Regions from separate parts of the Exiguobacterium sp. s95 genome, predicted to be linked through region 1. Evidence: riboswitches for the same ligand, from Rfam matches in the RefSeq annotation. Region 1 holds a riboswitch; each other region holds the start of a gene.
The links. Region 1 has a riboswitch for thiamine pyrophosphate ahead of thiT (energy-coupled thiamine transporter ThiT). Riboswitches for the same ligand answer to the same signal wherever they lie in the genome.
Positions count from the first base shown of each region.

Region 1 (5,786 bases):
TGCCGCGCCATTTTGAATCATCTTGACTAATTGGGCTCCTGTTAAACGATCTACACTCACTAAAGTTTCCTCCTCTATTTCCGTCTTAGACATTCGTCAAACGGACTCCTTGGACAAAAATATTTACAGATGTCACTTCTAACCCTAACGCTTGGTTCAACGTATATTTAACACGGCTTTGAACATTGTTCGCGACTTCAGAAATTTTCGTACCGTAACTCACAATGATATGCATATCGATGTGAACTTGTTCTGAAGATTGTCGAACGATGACGCCACGTGCAAAATTCTCACGTTTCAATAATTCAGCTAGCCCATCTTTGATTTGTGATTGTGATGCCATACCAACGACACCAAAACATTCCATTGCTGCTCCGCCCGCCAGTTGCGCGACGACATCATTATCTACATCAATCTTTCCATAGGTCGTTTTCATCTCGATCGCCACCTGAGTAGCCCCCTTTAACTAATTGTGTTCTTCTCGTAATTCTACTATAAGGACCTACTATTGAAAAGTCGCCGTACTGACTATACAATGAATAAGTGAAAAATAGTAGCGGTCAAATGAACTTTTACCATCATCCTCATCCATTATTTTAAATTTTGAGGTTCTCTGTCAAGTTTTTTTCTTGTCAGCTACTTTTTTTATGTTGCAACCGTCCTGACACCATGCTAAGATAGCAAAGTGTCTATTAGGACGAACGCAAAACAACATAAAAGGAGGCGGAACGCATGGCACGTAAATGCTACGTTACTGGAAAATCGCCGAAGTCGGGAAACAACCGTTCACACGCATTGAACAAAACGAAACGCACTTGGGGAGTCAACGTACAAAAAGTACGTATCCTCGTTGACGGTAAACCTAAAAAGGTTTGGGTTTCAGCTCGAGCTCTTAAATCAGGTAAAGTCGAACGCGTATAAGGCGCAAAAACCGGACGGGAATCTTCCCTTCCGGTTTTTTTGTCGTCTTTTTTATTTTTCTCCTAAAGTAATTGTCGCAGCATTTGAAAACGCTTACAATAAGTTGGCAGTTACTTTATTGCTCAAGGGGGAATTCATCATGCAGTTAAAAAGAGCCATGACAAGCCGACATCTATTCATGATTTCGCTTGGTGGTATTATCGGGACGGGGTTATTTCTCGGTTCAGGGTTGACGATTTCGCAAGCAGGACCACTCGGGGCGGTCCTCAGTTACATCGTCGGCGGAACAATCATGTACTTAACGATGCTCTGTCTAGGAGAGATGGCTGTCCACATGCCTGTGTCCGGTTCATTCCAAACGTATACGACACGTTTTATCGGTCCAGGCATCGGTTTTGCCGTCGGTTGGATTTATTGGCTCGGCTGGGCCGTGACCGTCGCTCTTGAAATCACAGCTGCCGGTAGTCTGATGGATCGCTGGTTTCCACAGGTTCCCGTCGTCATCTGGTGCGCCTTATTTACCGTCATCTTATTCGGATTGAACGCGATCTCTGCGAAAGCATTCGGAGAAGCAGAATTTTGGTTTTCAAGTCTTAAAGTACTCGCCATCCTGTTCTTCATCGGACTCGGGGGAGCCGCATGGTTCGGATGGATTGATATGGCGGCTGAACGACCAGCTACGTTGTTCGCGAACTTCACGGCGAACGGCTGGTTTCCGAACGGGGCTCTCGGCGTCTTGACGACGATGATTGCCGTCAACTTCGCTTTCCAAGGAACAGAATTGATTGGTGTCGCTGCCGGGGAATCGAGTGATCCAGAAAAATCGATTCCGAAAGCGATTCGTAATACGGTTTGGCGGACGTTTATTTTCTTCGTCCTCTCGATTACAATTATCGGGGCTTTAATTCCGTATGAATCGGCGAGCGGCATCAGCAGTCCCTTCATCATGGTATTTGACGCAATCGGTATCCCATATGCTGCAGATTTGATGAACATCGTCGTTTTGACGGCACTCTTATCCGTCGGAAACTCTGGACTGTATGCTGCGACACGCATGCTCTGGTCGATGTCGCAAGAAGGCATGATTTCAAAGAAACTCGCCATCGTCAATCAGCGGGGTGTGCCGATGCGCGCCTTAACGTTCACGATGCTGTTCGCGATGTTATCCTTATTGACGGCATTCTTCGCAGAAGATACCGTCTTCATCTGGCTATTATCCATCGCCGGTCTCGGAGCACAAGTCGGTTGGATCTCGATTTCCGCTTCGCAAATCGCTTTCCGACGCCAATTCATCAAGGCAGGACACACGCTTGACGAACTGAAGTTCAAAACACCGTTCTTCCCAGTCTTACCCATCCTCTCATTCTCACTCAATCTGCTCGTCTTAATCAGTTTGGGTTTTCAAGCCGATCAACGCGTCGCCTTATATCTCGGCGTCCCTTTCTTCCTACTGACATGGGCAAGTTACCATCTTTTCGTCAAAGGAAAACATATCGCTGCAAAAAGCGAACAACAAGCAGCCAGTTCGACACTTCAAAACGAACAACGATGACTTGTTATCTGGCCCTGGATACACCGGGTGCCGGAATCCGTTGAACTTAAACAGTCGACTGACTAATAAATCAAAACGCCGATGCTTCCGTTTTACATACGGAGTCATCGGCGTTTGCCATACCTATCTTTTTGTTCATGACGTCATGACGTGTACTTGAAGAACGCATGTCCCGGTCGCATCAGCGAGATATGATGGAATCGCGTCTATCGCGTTTTTATTTTTCATGCGTGCGCAGGACGAGGACTTCCCCTTCGACGACCGTCACTTGCGCAACACCAACCCACTCATTGCTGACCGTCAGCGAACCACCGACCGGAACAGGATGCTCCGTCAAGGGGTATTTGACGCCGCGTAACGTCAAGTTCGACGGGACAAGGGGAATGAATGACAGGTAATGATACCCTTCAGACGCGAGTTCGTACTGACCGGTTTTCCAGTACCGGACATCCTCACGTTTCGTCACGAGTCGTGCCATCGGAAATTGTTTTAACAAATAGACGTTCTGTAGCGTCATGTCGAGCCGACCACCCGTCGCACCAAAGATGAGTAGTTCAGCACCTGCAGCCTGTTCGGTAGCGTAACGTAACGCTAGTTCTAAGTCCGTTTCATCTTTTTCTGCCGGATGAAGCAATCCACCATCCGGAACGTATCCGAGCGAATCAAAGTCACCGATTGCCACATCAAAATCAAGTCCTTGCTCCACTAATGTCGCAATCCCGCCGTCAACACCGATAATCATCGTCTTGTCTTTCACGAATGGTGCGAGCGTCGGGACGTCTTCTACCGGTCCTGCCGCAACGATTAAAACTCTCATCTTTAAATACCGCGAGCGGAGTAACGTAAAAGACGTGGTGCTGTCGTAAGCAAAATACCTGCAACGACCCCACATAAAACGTACGACGGAGCCATATACGTCGCGTTATAAATGAACGAGTAAGGAACGACTGGTCCTTTGGCATACTCTGCAAAAAAGACGATTCCACTGATGACATGACAGATGTAACGTAGACCGGCACCTAACAAGGTCGCAAACAAAACAATCGTCATGAGACGCTTTTTTTGACCTTCTGTTGCTGCTTTTTTGACTTGGCCTGCAAACACTCCACTCAAACCGACGACACCATATGCAAGCGTATAGTCAAGCAGCGGTTGGACGACCGTCAAGACTTGCGGAGCGAACATCAATTGAATCGTTCCGACGAGCGCACCCGTGATGACACCACCAACGACGCCGTGACGAAAGGCCATGACGAAAATCGGTAACATCGCTAAGCTGATGGATCCGCCTTGTGGCATTTTGAACGGAATCAATAAATCAAATACAACACCGAGACTCGCGAAAATCGCAATCTCCATTAACATTTGTAATCGTTTCATACTGTGTTCCTCCTAAAAATAAAATAATGATGACAACAAAAAGGCAGTACGACGGACGCCGTACTGCCTGCGTGCGCCACATCCCTACGTCCGTCTGAACGGAACAGGTTCGAAGGGTTAAAGTCTACTCACTTCTCTCAGCCGCTTGACGCGACACCCCTTGCGGTCAAAATTTAATTGTCTTGGCTCTATTATACGTGAGCCGCGTTTCGAATACTAGTGATGGCTTCCGCATAGTCTGGTGCATTGTAGATTGCAGAACCTGCGACAAGGACGTTTGCCCCATTGTCGATACACAGTTTTGCCGTTTCCGCGTTGACACCACCATCGATTTCAATTTCGAACGTCAAACCGCGCTCTGCTTTGATCATCGCCAATTGCTTCAGCTTCGTCATGACGCTCGGCAAGAAAGCTTGTCCGCCAAATCCTGGATTGACCGTCATCAACAAGACCATGTCGACTTCTTCTAGGACATGTTCAATCGTCGACAGTGACGTGTGTGGATTCAGCACGACGCCGGCCTTTGCTCCAGCCCCTTTAATTTGTTGCAAGACACGATGGACATGATTCGTCGCTTCGACATGGAAGGTGACGATATCCGCTCCTGCCGCTACAAACGCTTCGACGAAGTTTTCTGGTCGATCGATCATTAAATGAACGTCAAGGACCATGTCCGTCTTTTGACGAAGACTACTGAGGACGGGTAGACCAAATGAAATGTTCGGGACGAACTGGCCGTCCATGACGTCGAAATGGATGTAATCTGCTCCTGCCGCCTCGACAGCTTTAACGTCTCGTTCTAGGTTGGCGAAATCTGCTGATAAAATAGATGGTGCGATTTTAATCATTTCAATACCTCCGCGCTCGATTCTTGATTTCCTCTACAAACATACCATAATTCGTATAGCGTGAGGACATGATTTCTTCTCCCTCAACTGATTTTTTGACAGCACAGCCTGGTTCGTTTAAATGCAGGCAACCACGGTATTTGCACGTATCTTGCCGTGCGACGAATTCCGGAAAACACCAACGTAATTCTTCGATTTCCATCTCGTGTGGAAAATCGAGGTTCGAAAACCCTGGCGTATCAGCAATCAAGCCCTCTGCAAGCGGAATTAACGTCACATGACGCGTCGTATGTCGTCCGCGTCCGAGCGATTTCGAGATGTGGCTCGTCTCGAGATCGAGCGTCGCATCGAGCGCATTCAACAATGAACTTTTTCCGACTCCCGACTGTCCCGCGAGCACACTTGTTTTTTCCTTGAGTAGCGGGCGGACTTCCTCTACCCCTTCTAGCGTCTCACTCGACGTCTCAATCACCTGATAACCGATTTGTCGGTAACCGGCAATCGCCGTCCGGACTTCTGCTTCCGCTGTTCCTTGCAACAAATCCATCTTCGTCAAGATAATGATAGGTTGAATCTCTTTTGCTTCGATTAAGACTAAAAATCGATCGAGCAAATGGGCTGAAAAGTCCGGTTCTGCTGCTGAGACGACAAGCAACGCTTGATCGATGTTTGCGACCGGTGGACGAACCAGGAAATTTTGCCGTTCCTTCACTTCTAAAATGTATCCAGTTTCGCTTTCGATATGCAATACGACCTCATCTCCTACAACAGGACTGATACCACGTTTTCGGAAGTTTCCCCGAGCGCGCGATCGCACCTCGCCCTGCGTCGTCATGACATCATAAAACCCACCTTGTAGACGAATGATCGTCCCGTCCCGATTTTCTTCGATACGATTTTCTGCCATCCCATGCCCTCCTTCAATTTGCGGTTCGTAGCACACTCATTGTTCTGCTTTCGCTTGTTTATAGGTAATCGTTTTCGAGCGATACACTACATCATCTTTATAAATTGTGATTTTTCCTTCTTCGCCCGGATCAATCGTCACCGGAACATCAAATGTTTCATCACTGTCAATCGACTCT
Region 1 is NZ_JACSMM010000001.1:776,430-782,215, forward strand. It holds gene KNP99_RS04255 (DAK2 domain-containing protein) at 1-60, opposite strand, end outside; gene KNP99_RS04260 (Asp23/Gls24 family envelope stress response protein) at 86-448, opposite strand; gene rpmB (50S ribosomal protein L28) at 733-921, shown strand; gene KNP99_RS04270 (amino acid permease) at 1,061-2,473, shown strand; gene KNP99_RS04275 (thiamine diphosphokinase) at 2,691-3,290, opposite strand; gene thiT (energy-coupled thiamine transporter ThiT) at 3,293-3,853, opposite strand; TPP riboswitch at 3,918-4,024, opposite strand; gene rpe (ribulose-phosphate 3-epimerase) at 4,045-4,701, opposite strand; gene rsgA (ribosome small subunit-dependent GTPase A) at 4,703-5,608, opposite strand; gene pknB (Stk1 family PASTA domain-containing Ser/Thr kinase) at 5,645-5,786, opposite strand, start outside.

Region 2 (5,786 bases), on a different contig from region 1:
ATCAGCAGATGATTTAAGTGAACAAAAAGCTAAAAACGAACAAAAGCAACAAGAAAACCAAAATACACAAAAAAATCTTGAGTCTTCTGTGAATCACGAAGGTGAGAAAATTTCGAAGACACAACAAGAAGTGAATCGTTTAGACGAAGCATTGAATGAAAAAATGTTTGCCGTCGAAGCAAAAGATCGTCAAATCAAGGCGACAGAAGCTGAAATCGTCGAACTTGGTAAGCAAATCGAAAAATATAAAGCCAAGCTGAAACGTCAAGAAGAATTGCTCGGCGATCGTTTACGTGTCATGCAAGAAAATGATGGTAATTCGATTAAATGGGAAGAAGTCATCTTTGGTTCGAAAGATGTCGGAGATCTCGTCAGCCGTGTGCTAGCGGGGAAATCCATCTCACAACAAGATGATAAGATGATTACGGATTACCAGAACACGCAAAAGAAATTAGCGAATGCCCAAGCAGAACTTAAAGATAAAAAAGCAAAGCTTGTGACAGAGAAAAAAGAATTAAAGCGTCAACAGGCAGAGCTCGAACAACAAATCAGTGAACGAAACAAACGCATTAAAGAACTTAAGAAGCAAAAAAAGAAATTTGAGACACAGTTGATGGACGCGAAAGAAGTTCAACAAATCTTGATTGCGCAAGAAAAAGCAATCGCGGCAGAAAAAGCGGCACGTGAACGTGAAGCACGGATTGAAAAAGAGCGCAAAGCACAAGAAGCACGAGAAGCAAAAGCCCGTGCTGAAGCTCAAGCAGCACAAGCAGCAGCCGATCAGGCAGCGGCAGAAAAGGCAGCAGTTGAGCAAGCTGCAGCAGAAAAAGCGGCAGCCGAGCAAGCTGCAAAACAAGCAGCGCGTCAAAAAGCAACAACGAATTCAACAAAACAATCAACGCCGACACCAGCGCCTGTAACACCAAAACCAGCACCAGTAGCACCGAATCCAGCTCCGGCTCCAGCTGCATCTTCAGCATTGTTCATTCATCCGACAAGTGGTGCGACTACACAAGGATACGGCTCAGCAAGTGGTGAAAATGGGTATGGATTCCATAATGGAATCGACTTTGGTGCACCGGTTGGAACACCAATTGTCGCAGCAGCAACAGGAACTGTCATTACGGCTTCTAGTAGTGGTCCTTACGGAAATCACATCATGATTGCTCACCAATTGAACGGAAAAACGTATACGACGGTTTACGCGCACATGAGTTCATTGAATGCGCGTGCAGGACAACGTGTCAGCCAGGGACAACAAATCGGTGCACTTGGTAGCACGGGTAACTCGACTGGACCACACCTACACTTCGAAATTCATGTCGGTGGGTATATCTACAGCGGAACAGGCCCTGCAAATAGTGTTAATCCTATGTCAATGTTATAAAATCGTAAAAGAACCTCTACATTGTAGAGGTTCTTTTTTATACAGTTTGAATAATTAGTTGTTATATTACAAAATAACGTTTTCATTTGAAATGTAAATGAAATTTTTCTGAAACTATTACGGTGCTATAATCAATTTCAGATAGTTTCACTACGGAACAGGACTTCAAAAATCGAATTCATACATAAGCGAGGAACTCACATATGCTAAAAAAGTTATTTTCTACCGTACTATTAGGGACGTTATTATTGACGAACACCCCAATCACTCAAGCGGCTACAATCAAAGAAAAGAAAGCAGATAATGCAGCTGAACAACGTAAACTAGAAAAATCAATCAAAAAACAAGAATCTAAAATTTCAAAAGAGCAACGTCAAATCAATGCGATTGATGCAGCAATCAATGAAAATATTTTTCGTGTCTCAGAAAAAAATAAACAGATTCGTCAGTTGAATGAACGAATTGAAGAGCTTGAGGCAGACATTATCCATTATGAAGAAATGTTAAAACGCCAGGAAGAGCTGTTAGGAGACCGTCTTCGTGTGCTTCAAGAAAATGATGGGAATTCGATTAAATGGGAAGAAGTCATTTTTGGTTCGAAAGATCTTGGCGATCTCTTTAGTCGTGTGATGGCAGGGAAAAAAATTGCTGAACAAGATGACAAGATGATTTCTGCTTACCTTGAAACGCAAAAAAAATTAGCTGATGCTAAAGCGACGCTTGTGGATAAAAAGGAAGAGCGAGTGAAAGAAAAAGAAGCCCTTTTGGTTCAAAAAAAGGAACTCAAACAGCAAATGAAAGCACGTAGTGCAACCTTAAAAAAATTACGTCAAGGTAAAACAAAATTTACGACAAAACTTCTGAATGCGAAAGAACTTCAAGCGACATTAGAAGCGCAAGAACGTGCGATTGCGGCAGCAAAGGCAGCAGCTAAAGCAGCAGCGGAAAAGGCAGCAGCTGAAAAAGCGGCAGCGGAAAAGGCGGCGGAGGCGGCGGAAAAAAACAACGCCGGGACGTCTAAGAAGGTCGTAAGTGCTACGCCAGTCGCTAGTGTTCCGAGTGGTTCGGCGCAGTTCGTTCGCCCTGCGTCAGGAAGTGTTTCACAAGGATTCGGACCAGCGAGTGGTGCGAATGGGTATACTTTCCATAATGGTGTCGACTTTAGAGGGTCAGTCGGATCATCAATCGTCGCAGCAGCTTCAGGAACGGTCATCACAGCAGGAAGCGGTGGACCGTACGGAAATCACGTGATGATTTCACATTTCTTGAATGGGAAAGTGTATACAACAGTTTACGCGCATATGAATTCATTATCAGTTCATGCTGGACAAACGGTCTCGCAAGGGCAACAAATCGGTACGCTCGGAAATACGGGAAACTCGACGGGCGCACATCTTCATTTTGAATTGCATATTGGTGGTTACCAATACAGTGCGACAGGACCAGCTAACACAGTTAATCCATTAGCATACTTATAAAAACGAGCTTCGGCTCGTTTTTTTTATGGCGCTATGCTACAGTGAAAGAGAAATTTAAATCATGAGCAACTAGGGGAGCTGGAGGAATCTGGCTGAGAGGAAAACCATTCTGTTTTCGACCCTATCACCTGATCTGGATAATACCAGCGTAGGAAAGTTGAGATTGAAGACATGAATAAGTGACCACACTCGTTGGTTTTTCATGGCGTCGTCTGCTTTTTTACAGCGGACGGCGCTTTTTTTCGTTCCGCTTTCTCCTTGTGCTCTCATAGAAAGTGAGGTCTATCGATGAAACATGTACTGACGATTGCTGGATCAGACTCTAGTGGTGGAGCTGGAATTCAAGCCGACTTAAAAACTTTTTCTGCTCTTGGGGTTTACGGTATGAGTGTAATTACTGCTATCACAGCGCAAAATACGTTAGGCGTACAAGCAGTTGAAGATGTATCACCAACGCTTGTCGAAGCCCAGTTGAACTCGATTTTTAGCGATATTCGTGTAGATGCCGTTAAAATTGGGATGGTCTCGAATGAAAAAACGATTCAAGTCATTGCCAAATGTTTGAAACATTATCAGGGACCAGTCGTCTTAGACCCCGTGATGGTCGCAAAAGGGGGGCATGCGCTGTTAAGGAAATATGCTGAACAAGCATTAATGGAGCATTTGATGCCGCTTGCAACCTTGACGACCCCGAATATTCCGGAAATGGAACGCATGTTAGGGCAAGCGATTTCGACAATTGATGAAATGAAGCTGGCGACGACGGAATTCGCACAAAAACGAGACATCGCTATCCTGTTAAAAGGCGGTCATCTTGAAAGTACGGATGCCTCGGATATTTTATACACGGAAGGGAGGCATCATCTGTTTCAGGAGGCACGATTAAAACGCCAGCATACACATGGTACTGGATGTACATTGTCTTCCGCGATTGCGGCACGTCTTGCGCTGGGAGATTCCCTGAAGGATAGCGTGATTTATGCTAAACGGTACGTAACTGAAGCAATCCGGCATGGATTTGCCTTAGGGAACGGAATCGGACCGACACATCACTTTTATGACATTTGGAGGGAAACGGATGCTTACAACCATTCATGATAAAAAACCATTAATTCATCATTTAACGAATGCGGTCACGATTAATGAGTGTGCCAATATGACCCTTGCGCTCGGGGGTTCACCTGTCATGGCGGAAGATATCCTAGAAGTCGAGGAAATGGTTGGACATGCAGATGCTGTCGTTATCAATATCGGGACATTGAACGCAGCTTCACGAGCGTCGCAATTGTTGGCAGGTCAAACGGCTAACCGATTGAAGAAACCGATTATTTTAGATCCAGTCGGAATGGGGGCGACGACACTTCGGACACAATTCACGAAAGAGTTACTCGAAGCAATTCATTTTACGGTCATTAAGGGGAACGTCTCTGAAATCAAGACGCTCATCGGTCAAGTCGGACGTTCAAAAGGAGTCGATGTCGCTTCCGGAGAGACATTAGATTTTCAAGTCGTCCATGAGTTTGCTGGACGGCTCGGGACGACTCTCGTCGTAACGGGACCGGTTGATTTCATTACAGACGGCAAGCGACAAGTAAAACTAACCGTAGGAACGCCACGACTCGGACACATTACAGGGACAGGTTGCATGACGGCATCGCTCATCGGAACCCTACTTGGAGCAGGGTATGATGCATTCGAAGCAGCGACCTATGGGACGTATTTAATGGGAAAAGCGGGTGAAGTCGCAGATGAAGCAGCGGGACTTGGTGATTTCCGGATGGGGTTGTTCAACGCAATCAGCTTGACTACAGAAGAAAGTTTGAAAGGGGTATTGACCAGTGGAGAATGATTACACGGTTTATGCGGTAACAGATCGGCGCTTTCACCCGGACGTTGCCTTGATTGATGCGGTCGAAGCAGCAATAAAAGGTGGCGCGACGATGGTCCAGCTTCGTGAAAAGCAGGCGCAAGGGAAAGAATTTCTCGAACAAGCGAGTGACTTGAAGAAAATGATGTCTCGTTACGGCGTCCCACTCATCATCAATGACCGGATTGATATCGCACAAATCGTCGGTGCAGGTCTGCATATCGGGCAAGAGGACATCCCTTTGAAGGAAGCACGTAAGCTGTTACCGGAAGCCACGATTGGGGTTTCTGTTTCCACCGTTGAACAGGCAATCGAAGCAGAGCAAGACGGGGCAACTTATCTTGGCGTAGGGTCGCTCTATCCAACGGCGACAAAAGACGATGCGAGTCAGATGACAAACGAAACACTCCGGGCGATTCGCCGGGCTGTTTCCCTTCCTCTCGTCGGGATTGGTGGAATCACACATCATGTGGTGCCCGACTTATTCGAGATGCTTGAAGGATATGCCGTCGTCTCTGCCTTATTCGCAGCACCAGATATTGAACGTGCGGCACGAGAGTTCAAAGAGGCGGTTCAGACTGCGCGTCAAATAGTATCAGACCGGGTATAATCACTGAAGAGGTGATGTACGTGAAATGGCAAGTCATTCGCTTTCGGGGAGGCTGGATTCGGTATCGAATCGAACCACAAATCATTCGAATCGACAACCGTGGAAAGTATCATTTAGGTTGGAAATTGTTTCCCTATCCGAATCGTTATGCATTTGAATTGGCGGTTTTGTTAAAAAACAAACACCAACAACGATATAAACGGCCGCTGTTGATTAAAACGGCATCCATCGCTACGGAAATCTGGGGCCATACACACCTCGATTTATTTTATCGAGTGATGTTACAAGTACCGTTACCACGCTTCCTATCGAATCGATATAAGGAGCGATTGCGAAATACAAGTATCATCGATATCGGTGTACGGGCTGTCGATACTAATCGAATCGTTTGGGATATCGGGAATCGATTAGGGGGATGGGCAGTTTTTCGTACAATCCAAAAAA
Region 2 is NZ_JACSMM010000006.1:102,259-108,044, forward strand. It holds gene KNP99_RS11040 (murein hydrolase activator EnvC family protein) at 1-1,387, shown strand, start outside; gene KNP99_RS11045 (murein hydrolase activator EnvC family protein) at 1,591-2,865, shown strand; TPP riboswitch at 2,927-3,037, shown strand; gene thiD (bifunctional hydroxymethylpyrimidine kinase/phosphomethylpyrimidine kinase) at 3,154-3,963, shown strand; gene thiM (hydroxyethylthiazole kinase) at 3,944-4,714, shown strand; gene thiE (thiamine phosphate synthase) at 4,704-5,342, shown strand; gene KNP99_RS11065 (hypothetical protein) at 5,363-5,786, shown strand, end outside.
Region 2: it holds a riboswitch for thiamine pyrophosphate, as region 1 does, so the genes downstream of both, thiD (bifunctional hydroxymethylpyrimidine kinase/phosphomethylpyrimidine kinase) here and thiT (energy-coupled thiamine transporter ThiT) in region 1, are expected to answer to the same signal.

Region 3 (5,786 bases), 610 kb from region 1:
CATTACGTGATGCTGCCGTCAAAGCGGGCGCACCGCGTGACTGTATCCAGTGGGTCGAACAACCGTCACTCGAAGCAACAAAAGTCTTGATGAACCACACGGATATCGCGATGGTCCTTGCGACCGGCGGAGCCGGCATGGTCAAATCAGCCTATTCAACAGGAAAACCGGCACTCGGTGTCGGACCAGGGAACGTCCCGTGTTACATCGAAAAAACAGCGAAAATCAAACGTGCCGTCAGTGACCTTGTCCTCTCCAAAACGTTTGATAACGGCATGATTTGTGCATCGGAGCAAGCGGTCATCATCGATCAGGAAATCTACGCGGAAGTCCGGGCGGAGATGGAAGCACTCGGTTGCTACTTCTGTACAGCAGATGAGAAAAAACGTCTCGAAGCGCTCGTCATCAAAACCGATACATGTGCCGTCAATGCTGACATCGTCGGGAAACCGGCAACATGGATCGCAGCAAAAGCCGGCATCGACGTCCCGAGCAACACCGTCATGCTCGTCGCAGAACTTGAAAAAGTCGGCTCAGAAGAACCACTCTCACACGAAAAACTAAGCCCTGTCCTTGGTGCGTATAGCGTCCAGTCAACGGAAGATGCGTTCCATGTCGCTGAACGGATGCTTGAAATCGGTGGCCTCGGTCATACGGCAGTCATCCACACGACGAATGACGACTTGATGACGACATTCGGAATGCGGATGAAAGCCTGCCGGATTCTCGTCAACAGCCCGTCAGCACACGGTGGGATTGGTGATCTGTATAACGAATTGACACCATCACTGACACTCGGTTGCGGCTCTTACGGGAAAAACTCCGTCTCTGAAAACGTAACGGCGAAACATCTACTCAATGTCAAGAAGGTGGCGAGACGACGCGTGAACATGCAGTGGTTCAAAGTACCGGAAAAGATTTTCTTTGAAAAAAATTCAGTCCAATACTTGAAATCGATTCAAGATGTCTCACGTGCGTTGATCGTCACCGATCAAGCGATGGTCGAGTTCGGCTACGCGGATAAAGTCATCCGCAACTTACCGGCAGGCGTCAGCTACCGGATCTTCGACCAAGTCGAACCGGATCCATCGGTTGCAACGGTTCAGACAGGAGCGCAAGCGATGCGCGACTTCAAACCGGACTTGATCATCGCCCTCGGTGGCGGATCAGCGATGGATGCAGCGAAAGGCATGTGGCTCTTCTACGAGCAACCGAACGAAACGTTCTCGAACTTACGTCAAAAGTTCCTCGATATCCGGAAACGGGCCTATAAATTCCCGGCGCTCGGTAACAAAGCGAAGTTCGTCGCGATTCCGACGACGTCCGGAACAGGATCTGAAGTCACACCGTTTACCGTCATCACGGACAAAGAGAAAAACGTCAAGTATCCGATTGCTGACTATGCATTAACACCAGACGTCGCAATCATCGATCCGGAATTCGTCATGACGGTCCCGGCATCAATCACGGCTGACACCGGAATGGACGTCTTGACACATGCGACAGAAGCCTTCGTCTCCGTCCTCGCGAACGACTATACGGACGGACTGGCGCTAAAAGCGATCAAGATGATCTTCGACTACTTGCCACGCGCTTATGCGAATGGTGACGATGCCGAAGCACGCGAAAAAGTTCACAATGCGTCAACGATGGCCGGAATGGCGTTTGCCAATGCCTTCCTCGGGATTAACCATTCGATCGCACACAAAATCGGTGGGGAGTTCCACACGCCACACGGTCGGACGAATGCAATTCTGATGCCACACGTCATCCGCTACAATGCAGCGAAACCGACGAAACTTGCTTCGTTCCCGAAATATGAATCATTCATCGCTGATGAACGGTACGCAGAAATCGCCCGTTATCTCGGACTACCGGCAGCGACGACGGAACAAGGTGTCGAATCATTAATCCAAGCGATCACAGAACTCGGACAACAGTTGAACATCAAAATGTCGTTCAAAGCCCAAGGCATCAAAAAAGCCGACTTTGAAGCAAAACTCGATAAGATGGCAGTCGATGCATTCGAGGATCAATGTACGACAGCGAATCCGAAAATGCCGCTCGTGACGGAACTTCGGAACATCATGGAACTTGCCTACGAAGGCGTATAACAGAGAAATAAATCATGGCAATCAAAAGAGCCTTGCTTCCGGTCGACGGAGGCAAGGCTTTCGTTCGTAATCAAAAGAGACACCGACAAAACTGTCCTGTCATTATTGACAGATATTTCTAAGACCGCTAAAGTGAAGGTAACTTGAATAGAATCACTAGGGGTGTTACTAAACTGAGATGAGTAGATACTCAAACCCTTTGAACCTGAACTAGTTCGTACTAGCGTAGGGAAGTGTAGACTCTAATAAACAAGCGAAGACCAGTCTGTCGGTTTTTTGTTATGTGATTATTTAGACGTGCGCAACTTTCCTTTTGGAGAGTTGCGCTTTTTTTGTTTACGACTTCGCTATTTAAGTTGCAAAAGACGATGAAGGAGTGGAAGACAGTGAACAGAACAGTGTTAGTGACGGGAAGCAGTCGGGGACTTGGCGCGACGATTGCAAGAGTATTGGTGAACAACGGGTTTAAAGTTGTGATTAATTATTATAAGAGCGAGGATGCGGCAGAGGAACTCGTAAATGAGCTCGGTGCAGAACATGCCATTGCCCTGTATGCGGATGTCACGAAGCGACAAGACGTCGAGACATTGATGCAGTTAGCGACAGCTCATTACGGACAAATCGATGTCGTAATCAATAATGCATTAGTCGATTTTAAGTTCGATCCGCGCGCTCAAAAATCATTCATCGATTTGGAATGGGAAGATTATCAAAAACAGTTGGATGGCACGTTGAAAGCAGCGTTCCACGTCGTGCAAAGTGTTCTGCCGCAATTCATTGAACGAAATAACGGCACCATCATCAGCATCGGCACGAATCTGTATCAAAACCCGGTAGTTCCCTATCACGAATATACGACGGCAAAAGCAGGGTTGATCGGCTTTACGCGTAATCTTGCATCAGAGCTAGGACAGTACGGCATAAACGTGAATGTCGTCTCCGGCGGCTTGTTGAAAGTGACGGATGCCAGTGCTGTGACGACCGCTGAAGTATTCGATTTAATTGCCCAATCAACTCCGTTAAAAAGAGTGACGACGCCGGAAGAGGTTGCGCAATTGGTCGCCTTTTTAGCGTCAGAAGCAGCCTCTGGCATTACCGGTCAAAATCTAACCGTAGATGGCGGATTGACGATGAACTGATGTCAGCGCTCAGGAGAAAGGAGTCAGGGACCTAAAGATGACGAAAACGAAGCAGTTAAACATCGGTGTTTTATTGTACGGCTGTGGCCATCATCAAGCGGCATGGTTAATGCCGGATTCTGCGATTGAAGAAATCGGGGAGAGCGGTTATTATCAGCGATTGGCTCAACTAGCGGAAGCGGGTTGCCTGGATGCTGTATTTTTTGCTGACAATCAATCTTTTCCTGCTGCAAACGCAACTGAACTACCGGCCTTTTGGCTCGATCCTGTAATCAATTTAACCGCTATTTCTCAAGTAACCCGCCATATCGGGTTAGTTTCAACGATATCGAGTACGTTTTCAAATCCGTATACAGCGGCGAGACAACTGTTAAGCCTTGATCACGTGACGAACGGGCGTGTCGGCTGGAACCTGGTTACGTCGATGACGGACTGGGAAGCGTTAAACCATAGTATGGATGCGCTCCCTGCAAGGGACGAACGGTATCAAAAGGCGGATGAATTTGCATCTGTAATGGAAAAATTATTTTTATCCTGGGATCGAGCTGATTTCCTTTCGAGCCGGACGGACAACCGGTTAATTGATCCTGAAAAGATTCAACCGATCCATCATAGCGGGACCTACTTCAACGTAAAAGGTCCTTCGTCTACACCGCGTAGTCCTCAAGGGAAGCCGGTGGCAATGCAGGCGGGTGCATCTGCCCAAGGGATTGCACTTGCATCAAAGCACGCGGATGCCGTCTATTCGGTGTCGTGGAATGTAAAGCAAGCGAAAGCATTCCGGGAAAGTCTACAGAAACAAATCAAAGAAAGTGAGTCACCGGAGCGGCAGATTAAAATCTTTCCTGGATTGGTTACATACGTCGGTCGAACCCGGGAAGAGGCGCTGGCGAAGAAAGCCGAACTAGATGAAAAATTACCGGTCGCGAATGCCTTGAAGCAACTGAGTTTCTTTTTGAAACAGGACTGTTCTGATTGGGATCTTGACAAAGAGGTGCCGTCCTTACCGCCTGTCGAAGCGTTTTCAGGACCCGTCGGACGCTATAAAACGATTCTTGAAATCATCGATGATACAAAGCCTACACTAAGAGAACTGTTAGGTTATCTGGCAGCTGGTGGGGGACACCTGACACTGATAGGTACACCGGAAGAAATCGTCGATCAGATGGAGCTGTGGTTTGAAATGGGTATCGCAGACGGATTTAATCTGATGCCGCCGTCACTCCCGTCAAGCTTAGAGGATTTTGTAGACCTGATCGTTCCTGAACTGCAAAAAAGAGGGTTGTTTAGAGAAGCCTATCAAGGGACTACGCTTCGGGAACATTTTGGTTTAGATCAGGTGGGCAGTCGGACGTGAAAAAAATCGTAAAGTAAGCGTTCCTGCCAATCGGAGTTCGGCGTCTGGGAAGTAGCCCGTTCGTCATGAACGGGCTACTTTTTGTATTTACTGCAGAAGATTCGTTTTCAAATCACCTGGAACAGGAATAACTATACAAACAATCTAGTCAAGGGGAGGCGCTTTTATGGAGCGGAGGCAACAGCGAAAGGAACGCTCGCATATGTTACGCAATATCTTGTTTGGTATAGGACTCGCTTGTATTGGTTTTCTCGTCCTGTTCGGTGTCATGACCGTTCTCGTCCAACAAATCGAGAAGTCTGCCGATTATCAGGCGTTCGTCGAACTGATGCAGGACACGGACGTCTCGTGGACGACATTGGAATTGACCCTCGTGTTCCTCCTGTTTTTCATCAGCGGAATGGCTGTCACGTTGCCGGAAGCCGTCAAAGAGGGATTGACGAATCAACTGATTGGCGCAAATGATACGGGGAACATCTTGTCGATTTTCGGAATCGATCTCAATCAAGTCTTGGAACCGCTATCCTTCCGCGCCGAATATGGCAGTCCCTTCTTATCGATTTTCGGAATCGGTCTATTCCTAATCTTATTCTTAGTTTTACGGATCGGCGCAACGCGTGTGACCTGGACGATTCGAACAATCAGCTTTTTAGCGGCGAGTTTCGTCTTGTTTGCATTTACGTTCAACACAGCACTCGGGATTGATGTGCTGACAATTGATCAAGCGACCGTCTGGAACGGAATCTTCATTTTACTCTTTTTGACAGGTCTGTTTTATCTCGCGTTTTATCCACGACAACTGTCCGGTATGTCAGCCGCCTCCCGTGCTGCGATCATTATCCTGATGGTCGCAAGTAGTGCACAACTGTTCTTTACGGTGACGGATGAAGCGAAATATGAGGGGGACGCCTCGACCCGGACGTGGTTGACTGTTTCGAGTTTAAACGCAGGCAGTGACGGCTGGTATGATTTGATGCACGGCAGTCAAGTGACCTACAAGGCAAATGTCCTTGGTGCAAGATTAAATGTCCCGGTGACGTTTTTGAACGGGGAAACCGACGTGACGCGGTTGAAACGATCGATGGAGGACGTCGTCAACCGAATCGACGCCGAGCGCGTCACGAATCAACTGTTGACTGTCATCGGGGGAGAACGTCCCGATTTATCGAATACGCG
Region 3 is NZ_JACSMM010000001.1:166,177-171,962, forward strand. It holds gene adhE (bifunctional acetaldehyde-CoA/alcohol dehydrogenase) at 1-2,114, shown strand, start outside; TPP riboswitch at 2,263-2,363, shown strand; gene KNP99_RS00865 (3-oxoacyl-ACP reductase) at 2,501-3,253, shown strand; gene KNP99_RS00870 (LLM class flavin-dependent oxidoreductase) at 3,291-4,610, shown strand; gene KNP99_RS00875 (hypothetical protein) at 4,777-5,786, shown strand, end outside.
Region 3: it holds a riboswitch for thiamine pyrophosphate, as region 1 does, so the genes downstream of both, KNP99_RS00865 (3-oxoacyl-ACP reductase) here and thiT (energy-coupled thiamine transporter ThiT) in region 1, are expected to answer to the same signal.

Region 4 (5,786 bases), on a different contig from region 1:
TCGAGTTCGCCTGCATTTAAAGCCGGATGTTTCCCGGCTACCGGCGTCCGGGTAGCGCGGGGCGTGGGTGCCGCTGATTCGACGATTGACCGGGCATGTCGTTTTTCGGCAGCATATTGGTAAGAACCGTGAAAGATTTCTGTCGTGTCATCTAGCCAATAGGTTTTCGAGAAGAGTCGGTTCAAGAAATAACGGTCGTGCGATACGGCAATCAGCGTTCCGTCAAAGTGCTCGAGTGCTTCTTCAAGCGCCTCGCGGGATTCAATGTCGAGGTGATTCGTCGGTTCGTCAAGAATCAGGACATTAAGCGGCGAATGGACAAGAATCGCGAGCATCAAGCGCATCTTTTCCCCGCCGCTTAACGCAGTAATCGGTAAGAAGACACGTGGACCGAAAAAGAGGAAACGGGCCAACAGGGAGCGAGCTGTTCCTTCGTCCGCCGAAACGTGTGAGCGGAAGTAATCGATCAGTCGCTCTTCACCCGGCATATCGACGTGTTGCGATAAAAATCCGACCTGATTTGACGGACCACGCGTGACACGTCCGTTCGTCGGCTGGAGTTGTCCAAGTAAGACACGTAATAACGTCGTTTTCCCACTTCCGTTCGCACCGACGATTCCAATCCGGTCACGTGCCGCGGCTTCGAAATCGAGCGACGCGAACAACTTCCGGCCGGCGACGGAAAGCGTGACATCCTCAAGACGGTAAACGATTTGACTGAGTTGCCCTTGCGACGAAAAGCGGATGTCAGGCACCGCTTTTTCCAGGAGCGGCCGTTTGAGTCGCTCAATCCGTTCGAGTGCCCGTTCCATGGCTTTTGCTTTTCGGAACAGTTTTTCGCTTGGCGGAGAGGCTTCATTTGCCCACTGGCGCAAGCGCCGAATCGCATCCTTCATCTGTTTGATTTTCTTTTGTTGTTCCGTGTAGGCGTGGAATTGTTCGAGGAGCAGGCGTTCTTTCGCGACCGTGTACGCCGAATAATTTCCTGGGTAGATTGTCAGTTCACCATCTTCAAGTTCAGCGATCAAGTTGACACTTGCGTCAAGAAACACGCGATCATGCGAGACGATGATGACAGCGCCCGGATAACTGTTTAAAAATTGTTCGAGCCATTCGATTGCTGCGAGATCGAGGTGATTCGTCGGTTCGTCGAGAATCAACAAGTCTGGTTCCACCAGCAGCATCCGGCCGAGGCAGATTTTCGTTTGTTCGCCACCACTTAATTGAGAAAAGGGACGTGTCAGCAAGGCATCGAGGTGGAGTCCGTTAATCATGCGCTGGATTTTCGAGTCGAGCAGGTAACCGTCCTGTTGTTCGAATTGTTCGGTCACACGCGTATACTCATTTAGCACATCGTCCAGGTGGTCAGCACTTGCCATTTGTTGTTCAAGCTGATGCATCGTCGTCCGTAAGGCGACGATTTGGGCAAATGCGGTCCAGAGAACATCAAGGCCCGTCAATTCTTCTGCGAACTGTGGAATTTGAGCCAAATAACCGATGGAAAGTCCTTTTTTGAGATAAAGGGTTCCGCTGTCCGCTGTTTCGAGTTGCGCGATTAAACGCAGTAACGTGGTTTTTCCGGTTCCGTTTCGACCGATCAATCCGATGCGGTCAGCTTGTTTAAGATAGAGCGAGACATCGGTTAAGACGGATGCTCCCCCAAATTGTTTTGTCAGGTGTTGGATGTCGCAAATCATGATCAGTAACTTCCTTTCATGCGCATCAAAAAACGGAGAACGCAAATAGCGCTCTCCGTTTACCGTAAAAGGTGCGCTTTGCTTTATTTTTCAGATGGATGTTCCTAAGAAAAGGGCAGACTCGTCCTTTAGAACGCCATTTCATGAAAAATCGCGCGCAACAGATAAAGTTGTTCCATCAACCATTGCTTACACGCAGCAAAACCCATCTTTTACACCACCTTTTCGTTTCGATAAAGTTAGTTTACCATGTTTTGAACTGAAAATGAAATCGTTTTCAGTTACTTGAACAGTCCGGAAATCGAGTTAAAGAACTTACTTAAGCCGTCAAACAGTTTTGCAAAAAATCCTTTCGTTTCTTCGGAGGTCGCGAACGCGTGGATATCTTGCCCGGCACCCTTTAATCCGGTCTCGATTTGTCCCCAGTTCAAGTCAGCTTTCTCCATTTGACTGAACAATGACGTCAACCGCTCCATTTGGGCGTCCGACAACTGGATGTTGTTATTTTGAATGACTTGGATGATGACATTCTCGATATCGACTTTGGTTTTCGGCTTTTGTTTGGCGATCTCTGCTTTGATTTCATTCATCAGTTCGGCGACTTTGTCCGTCCCGACCGTTTTTCCGACATCGGAAGTGACCGATAACTCTTGTTGGGCTAAATCTTTTCGTTCATCCGTCAATTTAATGCCGGTCTCAGCCGACGTTTGATCGTATGCTTTCATGATCCCCGTCAAAGCAGAGGTCCCGGTGACTTTATAAGGGGAAGTGATTGTGATGTCGGCGTCCGTTACGCCTGCAGTGACGAGCGCGTTCAAGTACATGTCTTTTGTTACCCAGGTAATGTTTTCGGTCGCGACAGATAAACCGTCGCCTTTTTCAGCGAGTTCGATTTTTGCGGAAGAGTACATATTGCCGCCGAGTTGCGATTGGGGAACGTTTTTCCCTAAATATTTTTCTTCATCCGCTGCCGTGGCGATGACGGGCGTAATGCCTTCCGGCGCATTCAATCGGGCGAGTACCCAGGCTTTATCCTTTGCCCCGAGCGATTCACCAAGCGTGATGATTGTTTTATCGACGACTTGCTCTGCTGAAGCAGCAGTCGGTAGAAGTAAACTTGTCGCTAAAAGCGTCGTGGTCATGATTTTTGTTGCTTTATTCATAGTATAAATCCTCCGAGTATAGTAGGTAGTATCAGGTGCTAATTTCATTGTAAGTGACGTCTTCCAGAACGGAATCGGTCTTGAGGCGGAATGAACCGCCCACCTCGTGTCCCTAATCCTATACTACATTTCATTATAAAATCCTGATCATGTGACTGAAAAAATGATATAGTGAAGAGGAATTAAATAATGACCACTAGGGGAGTCGGTAGGCCGACTGAGACGACGAAGACGTTCGGACCCTTTGAACCTGATTAAGTTTGGACTTACGGAGGGAAGTGGCGTGAATATCTCTCTTGTTGTCTCTTCACGTCATGCCCTGTTCGTAGGGTGTGGCGTTTTTTGATTCAACAAAAGGGGGAATTAGGTTGAAATTCAGTCAAGAAATTCGGCAAGCCGCAAAAACATATTGGGACAGCAGTTTTTCCCATCCATTCGTCACAGGCATTGGTGACGGGACGTTACCGCTCGAAAAATTTCGACATTATGTCATGCAGGATGCGTATTACTTAAAACATTTCGCAAAAATTCAAGCCCGGGCCGCCTCAAAGGCAACGGATTTTGCGATGATCGCGGAACTCGCGGAACATGCGACATCGACCTATGCGGCTGAGCTATCACTCCATCAATCGTTTTTTGAACCGCTCGCTATTACGGAAGCGGATTTAGCAGCGTTCGAACCGGCACCGACTGCGTATGCCTATGTCTCACATATGCATCATGCGAGCGAGGGGACACTCGGGGAAACGATTGCAGCGATTTTACCGTGTTACTGGCTTTATTATGAAGTCGGACAACAACTGTTGACGAAGTCACCGGCGTCACCGATTTATCAACAGTGGATTGCAACATACAGCTCGGAATGGTTCGAACGGGTCGTCTTTGAACAGGTCGACCGGCTGGATGCTTTGGCGGCGCAAGCGACTGAAGCAGAACGGGAACGGATGAAACACCATTTCGTCAGAAGCTGTTATTACGAATTGATGTTTTGGGAAATGGGCTGGACGGAAGAAACGTTTGAACGTCTCTTTACACAAGTTACGCGTCAACCAAAAGTAACGAAACGATAAGTACAGCTTTAGCCGCTGTTGATCAGCGCGATCAGACGGCAGACTGCACAAAACCTGAGCAATTTTCAGCTTTCGTAAAGAAAGTCATGGCAATCGCTCAGTTTTTTTTGTTGGTGGATTACAGGCATGATGAAAATTCTGGTAAGGAAATCAGCTGTACCGTTCAATCAAATCGTTTAATTGTTGTTTGACGGCGTTTCGGTCCATCAAATCGTGGTTCGATAAGGATAGCTTCGTCATCGTCTCATCCGCACCCGCCATCTCACTGAAGAGCGAACCTAAGTCGTGGGCACGACGGTCGATTTGCAAGACGATGTCGATGCCGGTACGGTCTTGGAGCATGATGAGTTCGACTTCATCGAGTTTATGGGCGAAGTACGTATTGCGTGCCGAATACTCGAGTTCCTGGGCGATCGGTAAATCCTTCCGGTAACGCCCGGGAAGTTTTTCCGTGTCCGCTTTCTTGAGTCGGAAACCAAGTTCTTCCATCGCTTCTAAGATAACGGATTGGAGGTCATTGGCTTGGACGATGATGGCGTCCCGGTCTGACGGATCGACCGCCTGGGCGATATCGAGACCCGTTTCAATCCATGACTTCGATTGACTGACCGAGAGCGGCGTATTGAATGGTACTTGAAGCGTAAACGGAATTTCGCGTTCGACACCTGCTTCAATCGTAAAGGCGGCTTCGTTTAGCGAAAAACGATCGAGTGTGAACGTCGTAAATGTCGTGCTGTCCCTGACTTCTTCTTTATATTGTGTATTAAACGCTAAATAAATCCGATCGATTTCTTGGTCGACATTGCCGCCTTTAATATGGACGGTTCCGTGAATCTGTCCGCCTGGCTCACAGCGTTCGCTGTCGAGTCGTGTATCGACTGTGGCGGCACCGATTCCGATTTGTGATAAAAGTTTTTTGAACATCGTTCGTTCCTCCTTTAATGATGAAGCTACCTTACTTGTCGAATAGGGTGGAATTTGCTACAGTTTCGAAAGAACAATCAGAAAAGGACGGGACTACAGTGGAATTACACCAAGTAAAAGAATTACTCACTCAAAAGCTCGAGGCTGCTGCTCTCGTGCATGCAACGATTAGTGGTCCGCGCCAAAAGTCGAATGATCTTCGAAGAATCAAACTAAAACCGATTCTATTGAAAGATACGTATGCAATCCAGTTAGAGTTTCAATATGAACGGATAATTAAACACGAAAATTTGTCGGTTGATGAATTTTTAGAACGACTCGACGGATTGATGGAGGAATTCCGTCAATTTTTATTCCGTTTCGAGACGGAAGAAGTTCAGTTCCAGTTATCCAAAAAAATGAAAGTATCGTTAAAAACAACGCAACAGTCACCCCTGCAAGCAGAACTGTCACATAACCGTAAAAAAAGTCATCTCCTTGAAGATGGTGTCGTCGTTCCGTTTTTAGTCCGACTCGGTGTCATGACGGAAGACGGACAAGTCAAACGGCAAAAGTACGATAAATTTAAACAAATCAATCGGTTCCTGGAGTTCGTCGAAGATAGTATTTCCGCGTTACCGACAGACCGAACGTTACGGATTCTTGATTTCGGTTGTGGAAAATCGTACTTGACGTTTGCCTTGTATCATTATTTAAGTGTCGTCAAAGGCTTCGACTTGAAAGTGACCGGACTTGATCTCAAAAAAGAAGTCATCGAAGAATGTACAGCGATTGCGCGCGATCTCGACTATACGAATCTCGAGTTTCGTGTCGGGGACGTCCATGATTATAACGAAGATACAGAGGTTGACTTAATGGTGACGCTTCATGCCTGTGACGTCGCAACGGATGTTGCACTTGCCCGCGCCGTTGATTGGAATGCGTCTGTCATC
Region 4 is NZ_JACSMM010000003.1:257,734-263,519, forward strand. It holds gene abc-f (ribosomal protection-like ABC-F family protein) at 1-1,697, opposite strand, end outside; gene KNP99_RS08540 (DUF1002 domain-containing protein) at 1,979-2,860, opposite strand; TPP riboswitch at 3,049-3,154, shown strand; gene tenA (thiaminase II) at 3,229-3,930, shown strand; gene KNP99_RS08550 (sporulation protein) at 4,081-4,854, opposite strand; gene KNP99_RS08555 (class I SAM-dependent methyltransferase) at 4,953-5,786, shown strand, end outside.
Region 4: it holds a riboswitch for thiamine pyrophosphate, as region 1 does, so the genes downstream of both, tenA (thiaminase II) here and thiT (energy-coupled thiamine transporter ThiT) in region 1, are expected to answer to the same signal.